One region of the Enterococcus sp. DIV0724b genome, then DNA from elsewhere that is predicted to be linked to it. Evidence: riboswitches for the same ligand, from Rfam matches in the RefSeq annotation. Region 1 holds a riboswitch; each other region holds the start of a gene.

Evidence for each region. Region 1 has a riboswitch for magnesium ahead of IGJ02_RS03820 (LCP family protein). Riboswitches for the same ligand answer to the same signal wherever they lie in the genome.
Region 2: linked by a shared signal. The riboswitch ahead of mgtA (magnesium-translocating P-type ATPase) and the one ahead of IGJ02_RS03820 (LCP family protein) in region 1 are both predicted to bind magnesium.
Region 3: linked by a shared signal. The riboswitch ahead of IGJ02_RS06775 (MgtC/SapB family protein) and the one ahead of IGJ02_RS03820 (LCP family protein) in region 1 are both predicted to bind magnesium.
Region 4: linked by a shared signal. The riboswitch ahead of IGJ02_RS06355 (LCP family protein) and the one ahead of IGJ02_RS03820 (LCP family protein) in region 1 are both predicted to bind magnesium.

What each region holds. Positions count from the first base shown of each region.
Region 1 is NZ_CP172890.1:808,698-811,902, reverse strand. It holds gene IGJ02_RS03825 (FAD-dependent oxidoreductase) at 1-436, opposite strand, end outside; gene IGJ02_RS03820 (LCP family protein) at 602-1,516, opposite strand; M-box (ykoK) riboswitch at 1,693-1,861, opposite strand; gene IGJ02_RS03815 (DUF4303 domain-containing protein) at 2,127-2,624, shown strand; gene IGJ02_RS03810 (DUF4809 family protein) at 2,714-3,106, opposite strand.
Region 2 is NZ_CP172890.1:1,386,137-1,389,341, reverse strand. It holds gene mgtA (magnesium-translocating P-type ATPase) at 1-1,095, opposite strand, end outside; M-box (ykoK) riboswitch at 1,213-1,383, opposite strand; gene IGJ02_RS06440 (LysR family transcriptional regulator) at 2,002-2,883, shown strand; gene IGJ02_RS06435 (LysR family transcriptional regulator) at 2,910-3,205, shown strand, end outside.
Region 3 is NZ_CP172890.1:1,460,538-1,463,742, reverse strand. It holds gene mgtA (magnesium-translocating P-type ATPase) at 1-108, opposite strand, end outside; gene IGJ02_RS06780 (GNAT family N-acetyltransferase) at 370-837, opposite strand; gene IGJ02_RS06775 (MgtC/SapB family protein) at 870-1,517, opposite strand; M-box (ykoK) riboswitch at 1,799-1,969, opposite strand; gene IGJ02_RS06770 (hypothetical protein) at 2,136-2,606, opposite strand; gene dnaI (primosomal protein DnaI) at 2,773-3,205, opposite strand, start outside.
Region 4 is NZ_CP172890.1:1,366,994-1,370,198, reverse strand. It holds gene alsS (acetolactate synthase AlsS) at 1-139, opposite strand, end outside; gene IGJ02_RS06360 (hypothetical protein) at 365-640, opposite strand; M-box (ykoK) riboswitch at 1,007-1,176, shown strand; gene IGJ02_RS06355 (LCP family protein) at 1,426-2,352, shown strand; gene IGJ02_RS06350 (FtsW/RodA/SpoVE family cell cycle protein) at 2,349-3,205, shown strand, end outside.

The DNA.
Region 1 (3,205 bases):
TACTATTTTCCAAATGTTCGATTGCGTTTACTACTCCTTGTAAAAATTTATATTTTAAAACCTTTTCTGAATCACTACCGAGAATTTTCTGGGACCACTGACTAGAACCTGTTGCTAAAATCAGTTTGTCAAATGACATAAAAAAATCAGATTCTTGTTTTTCATACTTAATAATACGCTGTTTTGAATCCATACTGACGACTTCTGCGTTTAACAACAAAGAAATACCGTTATCTACTAGCTGTTCTTCTGAAATGAACTGAGCTGTTTCAATAGGACCGATCGTTTCATTGAAATACAGATTGATTCCTCCAGGCAAATAACCTATTGTTTGTTGCTTATCAATTAAATGGATTTCAGCCTTGGGATGTTTTTTTCTAATCGCTAAAGCAGCAGATACTCCCGCAAATGAAGCCCCTATAATCACGACTTTCATAGTAGAATCCTTCTTTCTAAAATAGTAAACCGTTTTCTTAAAGAATAGCATACGCATGCACTTATCGCATAGAAAAAAGCTAATTTGTTTGAGTATTATACAAAAAAACTCGTCTACTCACTATGTAAGAGAGCAAACGAATTTTTTAATTGTACAATTGTATTTTTAATTATCCTTCATGAACTCCTGAATCGCTTCAGCATTCTTCTGTTCATCAAGCTCGATCACGCTTCCAGATTCAGTATAATCATTAAAGTTCCATGTCCCCTCTACAGGAACTGATAATGATTTTAATGGCTTCACTTTTCCAGAAAGAAAATCTTTCGCCAAATCGATCAATAAACTTGTTGGTACATTTGTATCAATTTTCCCAACCATTTTTCCAGCAACTTGAGGTAGTTCCCATACTGGAATCAAATCTTTAGACTGCTCAACTAAAGCATCCATCACTTGTTGTTGACGTCTGATCCGACCAAAGTCACCTTCTTCATCCATCCTAAAACGAGCATACTGCAATAAACTATTCCCATGCAAAGTTTGCTTTCCTTTAAGAATGTCTACACCGTCTAAATTAATATCTTTTTCAGCATCGATTGTGACCCCTTTTGGATAAAGTTCATCAATGATGTCACTAAACTCTTTAAAATCCATTACCACATAGTAATTGATTGGTAAATCAAAGTTGGTTTTCAACACATCTTTAGTCATTTGTGCGCCGCCATATGCGTATGCTGCATTTATTTTATCTTGTCCACCATCAGGAAATGTTACATAACTATCTCTCATGATTGAAATCAATTTAGGCTGTTTCGTTTTTCCATCATAGTGAGCCACCATCAACGTATCTGAACGACCTTGATCCTCGTCATCATCTCTCGAATCATTCCCAACGACCATAACAGTTATTTGTTTATCGCTCGTTTGTTCATCTCCAGTAAAGTTTTCATTTTTATTGGAAAGTTTTGATTCACTCTTTTCTTTGGCTGTTTGGAATGAAATCGCCGCATAACAGCCTACACTCACAACTACAAGTAGAATTGATAATAATGTAATCGTCACTATTTTTACAGATTTTTTCATTGTTTATTCCTTTCTAAACATAAAAATTGAATCGATTTGTTTAATCTTGACTAAAATTAGATAATTGCATTTTTTCTTAGCTAAAAGAAAAAATCCCTCACCAAGAATACTCAGCGAAGGGATCAGAATACGGCGACTTAAACACATGGCATTCGCCATGAATTTGCAATTTATCTAGATCTTCTCTTCGTTGAGTTTTAGCACTATATAACGTAAAAAGCATTGCCTTTAGCTACTTTGAAAAACGCCTTAATTCGACGAATCTTGTCCTACCCGTACCTGTCTTTCGACATTTCTGAGCAGTAGCCTGTGTTTATATAGGAGCCTCACCTAACAAGTATTTAATTCATTTTAAACTATAAGCGTATCGAATCACAAAGTCAAATTAAATTTTATAAATGCTGTTCAATTTAAAACTAAGTTATTAAAATATAACTATTCTGTACCTAACACTGCAGTAAAAGTAAATTATGACAACAACTATTTTAAATGAAAAAATCTTTACATTTTCTTAAAAAATACCTATTTCACTTTAAAAAGCAACTTTAGATAGACATTCCTCCCTTTATCTGTTTCAATGTTTAAAAGACAGAACACTTGGAGGATACGCATGGAACACTTTTTAGAAAAACAACAAGAGTACTTTTTTAATTTTTTAACCGATAGCATCGACAACTTTTTATTAGATCATTCCGACGAAACCTTTTATGCATTTGCATTAGACTGTAATATTTATGAAGAAGGTGAAATAAACCTTTGTTTTAATACTGTAGATCTTTGGCAAGAAACAACAAATTATTATGCAAGTAGAGGTCACAGCAACATACAATTAGAAGAAATGAAATACAATTCCAGTGACTGGGATGAAAATCAACGTTTTGCCTCCCTTCACCTATTTGATGATTGGGTGGAAGATGAGCAAGATATTGAAATGGTTCTTGAATGGCTTTGTCAGCAAATAATCCTCTTGACTGACAGCGAAACGTTCGAACGAATCCCAAAAACAGAAGATTTTAAGCTATTGGTTTACGATCATGACGAAACACCTTCTGACTCACAAGAAAGATTTGAAAAAATCGGAATGTCAGAACTTTTTCAAATAGAATAACAAAAAAATGCTTGTTTTTAAGGTTAAAAACAAGCATTTTTTTGTATCTAGTTTCTAAATAAAGCTATGATATCATTCGTTAAAGTAGTTTAAAAACAAAACGCCAATTCTTCCACATTAAAAAAAGCTACTAATATTTCATTCACCTTTTCCACTAATTTCTTCTCGTCCGTAATTTGATCCCTTGTTTCAATTGCCACTGCCCCATTTGTATACGTCAGAAAATCATATTCTTCTTTGAGCGTAACTTGATGATCCTCTTTTTTATATAACGTATAATCATCGATAACATCTATCTCGTATTCACGTTTGTAGCCATTTTTTAACGCTATTGCAGTTATCAAAGAATTGACTGTCAATGCTTCTAAAGGAATAACTTGTTCGTCTATCGTCAATGTATAATTTTCATCCTCAATAATTCCACAAGCATTGCAACCACCATCTAATAAATTCACTGTTTTACTAATTAATGCTTTTTTCATTCTTACAGATCCTTTCTTACGCCTCTATCTATTTCCTTATCTATTATATCAAAAATGAAGAGACAATAAAGCAACTAATTGCTATTAAACATTATGAAT
Region 2 (3,205 bases), 580 kb from region 1:
CGTATTGTAATGATATTCTAAAATCACCTTATCTTGGGTTAATGTCCCCGTCTTATCTGTACATAAAATATCCATGGCACCAAAGTTTTGAATGGCATTGACGTTTTTCATGATCGTGCCCTCTTTTGCCATATCTCTAGAGCCTTTAACTAAATTAGTCGTAACAATCATTGGTAACATTTCTGGCGTAAGACCAACTGCTGTCGCAATCGCAAACATCAACGCTTCACTCCAATTGCCTTTTGTGATGCCATTGATCAAAAAAACTGCTGGTGTAATGACCATCATAAAACGAATCAACAACCAAGTCGTTTTATTCACACCTAATTCAAAGCTGGTTTTTTTCTCATCATCCGCTACATCTTGGGCAATTTTTCCAAATAATGTATTGTCACCCACACGAACGACTACACCTACTCCGCTACCACTAACTACATTACTTCCTAAAAATAGTAGATTTTCATAATCTGTTTGGTTATTATTGGTTGAAACAAAATTTTTAACTTTTTTTTCAACTGGGAAACTTTCACCCGTCATAGCTGATTGTGATACAAATAAGTCTTTTGCATGAATCAAACGAAGGTCTGCTGGAATCATATCTCCAGCTGAAAGTTTCACTAAATCCCCACAAACTACTTGATCCATAGGAATTTCCATTTCTTTATTTTCTCTAGTGACTGTTGCAGTGATTTGGATCATATTTTGTAGTTTATTGACAGCGTTACTGGACTTAACCGATTGGACTAATGTCATAGTGCCACTCAATAAAACCATAACAAGCATGATCAAAACGCCGGCAATATCTTTTTCACTTGGCTCCGCATAGACATATTCGGTAAAAAACGAAATGGTTGCCAGAATCATTAATACCACAGTAAACGGTGTGACATAAGATTTTATGACAGTATAGACAATTGATTTCTTTTTATCATCCGTGATTTTATTGACGCCAAACTGTTCTTTTGAACGCTGGACTTCTCTGGCTTTCAACCCATCCCACGAAGAGGAAAAACTTTCTAAGACTTTATCAATAGATAGATTTGCTAATTTTTGATAAGCTTTTTCATGGATCATGTTCTTCATTTCTTTTTGCATCTGGATTATCCTCTTTTCTTTTCGTTGATTTCTGCTTGATCGAACTATCTTCTGGCACCTTAACCACATCCTTTCCACACAAAAAGAGCGCACTGAAAACTCAGCCCGCTTTGCCGTGAGTCTTCGTAATCGTTGAGTTTTGGCACTGTACAACGTAAAAAGCATCTGCTTTTAGCTACCTTAAGAAAAGCCTTCGTTCGACAATTCCTGTTCTACCCATTGGCGTCTCTCGACATTTTTGGGCAGTAGCCTGTGTTTGTATAGGAGCCTCACCTAACAAGAAGAATTACACTGTTATTCTAATGATTTATACTAGTATTTTATAGACTAAAAAAATTATATAGCTATAACTTTTTTTGAATGTAGTTTTAATAAGTCTTTAGATTTATGCGAAATCATTAAGAAAAAAGAATATATTTATAAATAAAACTGAATAGTCTTTTTTTATGTTTTTATTTATGATAGTTGTATAAACGAACTTCCCAACTTCGTTTATGCATAAATCCATACTCCTTTTTACAAAGTAAACTCTGATAAATCCCACTTCGTCTTTCCTGCGAGGTGGGATTTATGGTCTCAATGATTTTTATACCTGATTACCTAAAAAGGAATACCACTATAAGTAAAATGAAATAGTTTAACTTTGTCTTCAAGTCTATAATGAATGAGTAAATAACTTATTTACAGTGCATAAGCAAAAAAGTTCATCATTTTTTTATCAGTTAGAATATACTGATAGAAGCTCTTTCAATTGGTTTGCTATCACCAATTGAAGGGGCCTTTTCCTTTTTCATTTAATGTACTATTAATTTTTTATTTAGTTTTAAAAAAAAACAACTATTTCAGAAAAAATTATTTTATCTTGTAAGAGACGAGTTTTTTTATTCGAATGAAGGGGATGAGCAAATGAAACTAAAACATTTAGATTATTTTTTAGCATTATGTAAAAATAAAAGCTTCACAAAAACTTCAGAAGAATTAGGCATCTCTCAACCTTATTTAAGCACTCATATTCGAGAATTAGAGCAGGAATTGAATGCACAATTAATAACTAGAGATTACGGTAATAATACGTTAACACCTGAAGGGATGGTTTTAAAAAAAAGAGGGGAAAATATTTTTCACGAGTTTGAAATGGCTATTGATGAAATTAATCAGCTTGTTCATAGTGGCGAAACTGCACTTATCAGAATTGGAACTAATTTGGCTGACACTGATTATCTAATGGCAAAATTATTAACTGACTTTCACACGAACTATCCTTCTGTTTCAATCGATTATTGCTATTATAACAATCTAGAAGAAGTTTTGGAAAAAGGAGAAATTGATATAGCAATCGGAATCCTCTCTGAAACAAATCCTAAGATAATGAGTGACTTAATTTTATCTGAATCATATGTGCTTTTTATCAGTAATAACAACAAATTTTCTGACTTAGATGAAGTCTCAGCGGAGCATTTACTTCAAATCCCGCTAATAAATTATTCCAATCAAATTTATGAAAAAATAGTAATTGATTCTTGGATAGAAACAGCTCATCCTAAACTTAAATACAATCATCATTATGAACTACCTTCAACAATATCCATTTTAAACTTAGTCGATCAAGACTTTGGTGTAGCGCTTTTACCATACTCCTTAACAGATTCACTTCCTAATTACTTGAATGTTAATTCTGTTGAAATCATCGATGGGCCTTTTAGAAATATTTCTATTGGTTATGCCTCAAGTTTTACACGTTCTAAGACACATGACTATCTAATAAAGCAACTTCAATTTATCTTTTAATTTCCCATTGAAAGGAGCACGAAATCATGGAATTAACTCATTTAAATTACTTTTTGGCCCTCTGCGAACAAAAACAATTTACTAGAGCCAGTGATATACTAGGCATCTCACAAGCTGCACTGAGTAAACAAATAAGAAATCTCGAAGATGAAATCGGCACTTCGCTATTTTATAGAAATGGTTCTGAATGTCAACCTACTCCAGCTGGAAAAATATTGGAAAGACATTGTTGGCGCATCAAACAAGAAATGTACTATATTGGTGAAGAAATCAACGATTTGTCTGATACAGCTGAATCTAACATTACAACGATCAATGTTTC
Region 3 (3,205 bases), 650 kb from region 1:
GCCCATTCTTGAAGAATTGAAAAATGTTAAGATATTTTCAGCTGAGTTTCTTGCGAAATATTCATATGATTGGTTATTATTTTTGTTCAATACTGCTCTTTTATCCATATAGTTCTCCTTCTTTCTAAAACTCTGATCAATGAAATAACAGACAGCTTTGTATAAACGTTAGCCATCTAGAACTTCATAATGTTATCTCTATTTTAGGAATCGGACTGATGGAAAAAGAGGATCTATTATCGGAGAAATTTACTTAATTACCCTAGAAACAAATAGACAATAATATTTAGTTTCTTCAACAGATTTCTCTATCCATAAGTCCTTGATCATCTGACTACTGTCATCCATTTGTTTCCATCTCCTTTAGCGTTATATGTTTGATGATTCTAGTCTTCGCGTGTTGTTTTTTGTACAAATACGTTTCTCAAATTTTTTTAAGATCACTTGTCCATCTGAGTAAGCATAGCCAATACGTTTATACCCAAAATGATCATAAAATCCCCAAGCTTGCTTACGACCAGTTAAAAATATGGTTTGAAAATTCATCAGATCTGCTATTTTTTCAGCAAATTCAAGTAATTGTTTTCCTATGCCAAATCCTTGATACCGATCATCAATCGCAACTTGTTTGATTTGAGCTACTGTTTGGCTTCTTTTAGAAAGAAGTAAAGTCCCCACAACTTTCCCTTCAACCAGCGCAACCATATGAATATCCTGTTTTTCATTGACAGGTAATTCTTTGATCCATTCTTTCCCCGCACTAGTTTTGAGTAGCTTATTTCTTAAAAAGATTCCTTGCCAATATTCTTCACTGTTCCAATTAATGATTTTGACCATCACTGTTTTACCATTTTGATTCCTCCATTCTTTTAATTGCTCATTTGATTAATTTCAATGACTTCTGATAGTTGAGATAATTCTGAAATAATCGTATTGACTGCTAGTGTGCCATTTCTGGTTGCTTCGATTTCTAAAAATAGTCTTACTTTTTTCCCTGCCAAATCAGTACAGGAAAATTTTGTGAACGTTAAGCAATATTTATCCAGTAACTGGATAATTTCTGTTCTAAGCATGACTTCACTTGTATTGCTGGCAATAACTGATAGATAATGAATCGAATCTGTTTGTGCCTCCTCTCTTTGAACAGTTAAATCGTCTATTTTAAATGATAAATTTCTTAATAAAATATTGACTAACATTAAAGCGAATGCACATATCATTCCTTGAATAACAAATCCTGCTCCAATTAAACTTCCAACAGCAGCTGAACACCATAATGTTGCCGCTGTATTAATACCAGTCACGCTAAATCCTTCACGTAAAATCACCCCTCCAGCAAGAAAGCCAATCCCACTAACTACTTGGGCCGCGATTCGTGTAGGACTACTATCGTCTTGGATCAACGTGGATAATGAAACGAATTGACATGAACCAAATGTTACTAACGTCATTGTTCTCATTCCAGCTAGTTTTTTTCGCCATTGCCGCTCAGCCCCAATGACCATTCCTGCAAAAATACTGGCGATAATGTTGATTAAAAATTCATAGCATACTCCTTTCTTAGATTTGTTGGTATGTTTAGTAGTGACTCACAAGAATGGAAACTGCACTCTCTTCGTTCGCAAATTACTGTTTCTCAGCTATTCTGTCCTTCAATTCTCAAGTTAGGAATTGATAAGATCGAAATGAAATATAGTCATTCACAGCATTTTTCACTGTGACGAAACTTTGGTGAGCAAGCAAAAACCTTCCGCCAAAACTCAGCGGAAGGTCATAAATAAGCGCACAAAAAAAAGCCTGCATGATCTAGTCGTTGAGTTTTGGCACTATACAACGTAAAAAGCAGAGCTTTTAGCTACCTTATGAAAAGCCTTGTAATCGACAATCCCTGTTCTACCCATTGGCATCTCTCGATGTTTTTGGGCAGTAGCCTGTGTTTGTATAGGAGCCTCACCTAACAAATCTATTTAGTTATCTTACAGGTGAAACTATACCATCGTTTTAAAACAAATGTCAATGTTTTTTTATTTAATTTTTTAATGAAAAATAATTTTTGATTTATAAAAATAAAATAACCGCTGTTACAAAGTACTTATTCACGTACTTTATAATAGCGGTCATACATTTCAAAATTATTAAATTTTTTCAACTTTGACAACTGAATTTCCAGCCACTTGAGGTGGGATCGACATTGTCATCGCAGGTAAGCCGACTAAAGTAAATTGAATCTTATCTCCTGTTTTTAGATCATTTTCTGTGATTCCATTGGCCAATTGTTCCTTCGATACATTCAAAATAACACCATCGTTTTTCATCATAGCACTAATTTTTTCTGGATCTTCAACGGCTTCGACTTCTTTTAAAACCAAACGGGTCGATTGATCCACTGTATCATTTTTTTTAGCATCTTCAACTAAAACTGCTGTGAATACCGATTGAGATTTTTCTTGATCTTTAGTGTTCGATGTTTCATTGGTGGTTTGATCTTTTTTACTGCTCATCGAGGTCTCTTCACTTCCTTTTGATGAATCTTTTTTATTTTGTGTGCATGCCCCTAAAGAAATCAATGTGAACACCGCTACTATTGTCATTACGATTTTTTTCATCGATATGTCCTCCAATACTGATACTTTATTATAAACTATACAAACTATCATAGTCCAATACGATCATTCGTTATTTAAAGAAAATAAAAAAACGACAGAGACACATTCATTGAATTATGTCTCTGTCACATAAAATTTGGATAAATAACAAGGGTAAAATTAAATTCTATCCATTTCGTCGATCATTACCAGACATTGTAATCTCTTGTGCTAAGTAACGAATACGCTCCATGATTCGACGAGCTTTTAAAGGTTCTTGTTCTCCACGTTGGGTCACAGATAAATGTTTCTCTAAATCTTTCAAATTCAGATTTGATGAAAAAAATGTTACTAATTGTTCCTGCATACGGTATTGCAAAATAACACTTAATACATCATCACGAATCCAAGAAGTCATTGATTCTGCACCAAGATCATCGATCATTAAAACAGGGGATTTCTTAACAGCATCAAGTTTTGGCCCCACCATATCTTTACCGATTGCTTGTTTCATTTCGACAGTAAAAGTTGGGAAGTGCACGATTGTTGTAACAAAACCACGTTCGGCTAAGCTATTGGCAATCGCACCTAATAAAAATGATTTTCCTACACCAAATGTA
Region 4 (3,205 bases), 560 kb from region 1:
TCAATTCAGGTCCGTCATCCACTAATGCATTAAATAGTCCATCGATCTTTGCTCCTGGAATCCCAAAAACATAATCAACTTGATGGTTTTTCAAACTCTCTACAATCACTTTAGCGCCATTTCTGCTTTTTTCCGCCATGTGTTACACTCCTTTTATAATCATGTTTCTTTTTCAAAAAAACGTTAATACAAAAAGAAACATTCGTTATTAAACAATAAAAAAATCTTTTTTTATAATACAGTTACATGACTTGTATCACTTTTTTCATTATAGCACGCATATTTTTATTTGTTTAATGATTTGATTGACGAAAAATAAAACAGTAACGAAACGTTTTAGGTTTCGTCACTGTTCAAAAACATGCTATTTTAGATATTTCACACGTTCATCTTCGATTCGTTTTTCAAAATCCATGCCATAATCAAAATCATAAACGTGGTCTAACTTGTCTTTATAGCAAAGCATATCAAGTGGCACATCTTCTTCTTGTTCAACCTTCTCCATATCTGCCGGCATCTGAAAAGGTAACAATTCTGATGGTGTGTACTCACCACTCAAAACACTTAAAATCGCCTGTATTTGGACACCAAAATCCACAATGATTCCTTGTGCAAATGGTTCTAATCCTTTCACAATCATCGGGTTTTTCACCATGAGAGAAACTAAAAAGCGCATTCTTCCACTTATTCTATCTTACAGAAAATTTAACTCTGATGCACACTCATCTAGCATTTTATGATTCTTTACTTGGCTCTGACACTTCTATTTTATTTTTAATAAGTTTAAGAAAGAGTAAAGAAAACGAAATTGTCAGGCTATTAACTTAAAATGCATCAAATTTGCGCTTGCCTTTGACAAATTAAAGTAGCCCCTCTCGCATTTGATTTCCTATCTGCCAAATGATAAAACAACACGGATTATTCTATTTTCTCACTTTTTATTATAAAAAATTTAATACTTAAGTAGTTGACATTAATGACGATATTCACTATATTTAGGGCGATCTAAATAACTTGTTAGGTGAGGCTCCTATGGAAACACAGGCTACTGCTCAAAAATGTCGAAAGACAGTAATGGGTAGGACAGGAATTGTCGAATTAAGGCTTTTCACAAAGTAGCTAAAAGCTCTGCTTTTTACGTTTCATAGTGCTAAAACTCAACGATGAGAATGATAATAAGCTCTCTTTGTGCTGAAATCAATCCCCCTTCGCTGAGTTATTTAAGCGAAGTTTTTTTGTTTTGATAAATAATGGTGACAGTATTTTTGATTTTGGAGGTGACGGTTTACAGGTTGACGAAATTAGACTTTGACTGTCTGTCACTTATTATTCACAGCAAAAAGAACTCTTTATCCCCATCTAAAACAATTCCTAAAGCCGAACTTTATTTGACGATCAATTAAAATGATTAGCGAGGAATAAAAAATGAAAACAGGAATGAAATTCTTAATTTGTATACTTCTTAGTATTATCTTACTTCTGACTGGAATCGGGAGTTATACTGCAATCACCTTTCATAACGGAAAGAAAATGGCTCTCTCTCAAGTAAATAAGACTAAGAATAATAATTTTTCCGGTGATCAACAAACAAATACGAAAGAGATCACAATCATGCTAATAGGTGACGATGGGCGTGAAGATGATGAAGATGGCGGACGTGCAGATACATTGATGGTCGCTCATTATAATAGCGAAACGAAACAGCCAAAATTAATTTCGATCATGAGGGACTCTTATGTATCCATACCAGGTCATGGTTTAGAAAAAATCAACGCTGCCTATGCTTATGGCGGAGCAGAATTAACCCGCAAAGTTCTTAATGATTCTTTTGGTTTACCAATCAATTATTATATATCCGCTGATTTTAATAACTTTATCCGATTGATCAATGAACTTTACCCCAAAGGAATTGAAATTGATGCGGAAAAAGACATCAACTTAGACAATGTTGATATCAAAAAAGGCAAACAAATCATGGACGGTAATACTTTACTGCAGTATGCTCGTTTTAGAATGGATGAAGAGGGAGATTTTGGACGTGTCAGAAGACAACAGCAAGTCATGGATGCTCTAGCTAAGCAATCTAAGGATGCAGTTGCTTTTATGCAGTTACCAAAAATTGCTGGTGAAGCGGTCGGTTACTTAGACACAAACATTCCAAGTGATCTCCTTGTAGATTTAGCAAAAGATTTTCTCACAGGAAAAGTAAAAAATCTAGAAACGTTATCTGTGCCAGTAAAAGGGAGCTGGGCCTTTAACGACTATACCGATGCTGGTAGTGTCTTGGAAGTAGATGAAAAACAAAATACACTGGCCATTCAAGACTTTTTGAATGATGGAGCCTCACGATGAGCTGGCCTAAAAGATTATCCAAACTGCATTATGTCGATTTTTATATTTTGATCCCTTATTTAATCTTATGTGTTGTAGGTATTCTGATGGTCTATAGCTCAAGTTCCTATCAATTGCTGGACAGTGAATTAGGGACCGCAAGTAAAGCAATCAAACAATCAATGTATTTTCTTTTTAGTTTGTTTTGCATGAGTTTTGTATATCGAGTCAATTTGAGCGTTCTTCGCAAACCCAAGATGATGTATTTCCTATTGGCATTAACATTTCTCTCAATTGTTGCGTTGCCTTTTATCGGAACAAGCGTTGGTGGTGCAAAACGATGGATCAATTTAGGTGTTCTTTTATTTCAGCCGTCTGAGTTAGTTCCTTTAGTCCTTGTATTGTACTTATCTTCTAACTTGTCTAAAAATGATACCTTAGTTCCGTTTACGTTTAAAAACCACAAACGCTCGTTACTGGTTTCGATTTTCTTTATGTTTTTTGTTGCTTTACAGCCAAATATAGCTGGTGCTTCAATGATTTTTATTCTTGTTTTAGTATTGTTTTTATTTAGTGGTCTTTCTCCTTTGTTTACATCACTTGCTTTAGTTGGCTTTGTTGCAATAAAACGGTTAGGGACGGTTCTTTTATTGTCGATTCCCACTGATTGGATGCCTCAAAAATTCAGCTATTTAGTAACACGTTTTGAAGTAATGCAAAATCCTTTTATCGATCCAACTGGCAAGGGATTTCAAACCTCTAATGCTTATTATGCCATGCATAATGGCGGTTTTTGGGGCTTAGGTTTAGGAAATAGTATTCAGAAAAAAGGATTTCTTCCAGCAGCTGATACGGATTTTATTTTTGCTATCTG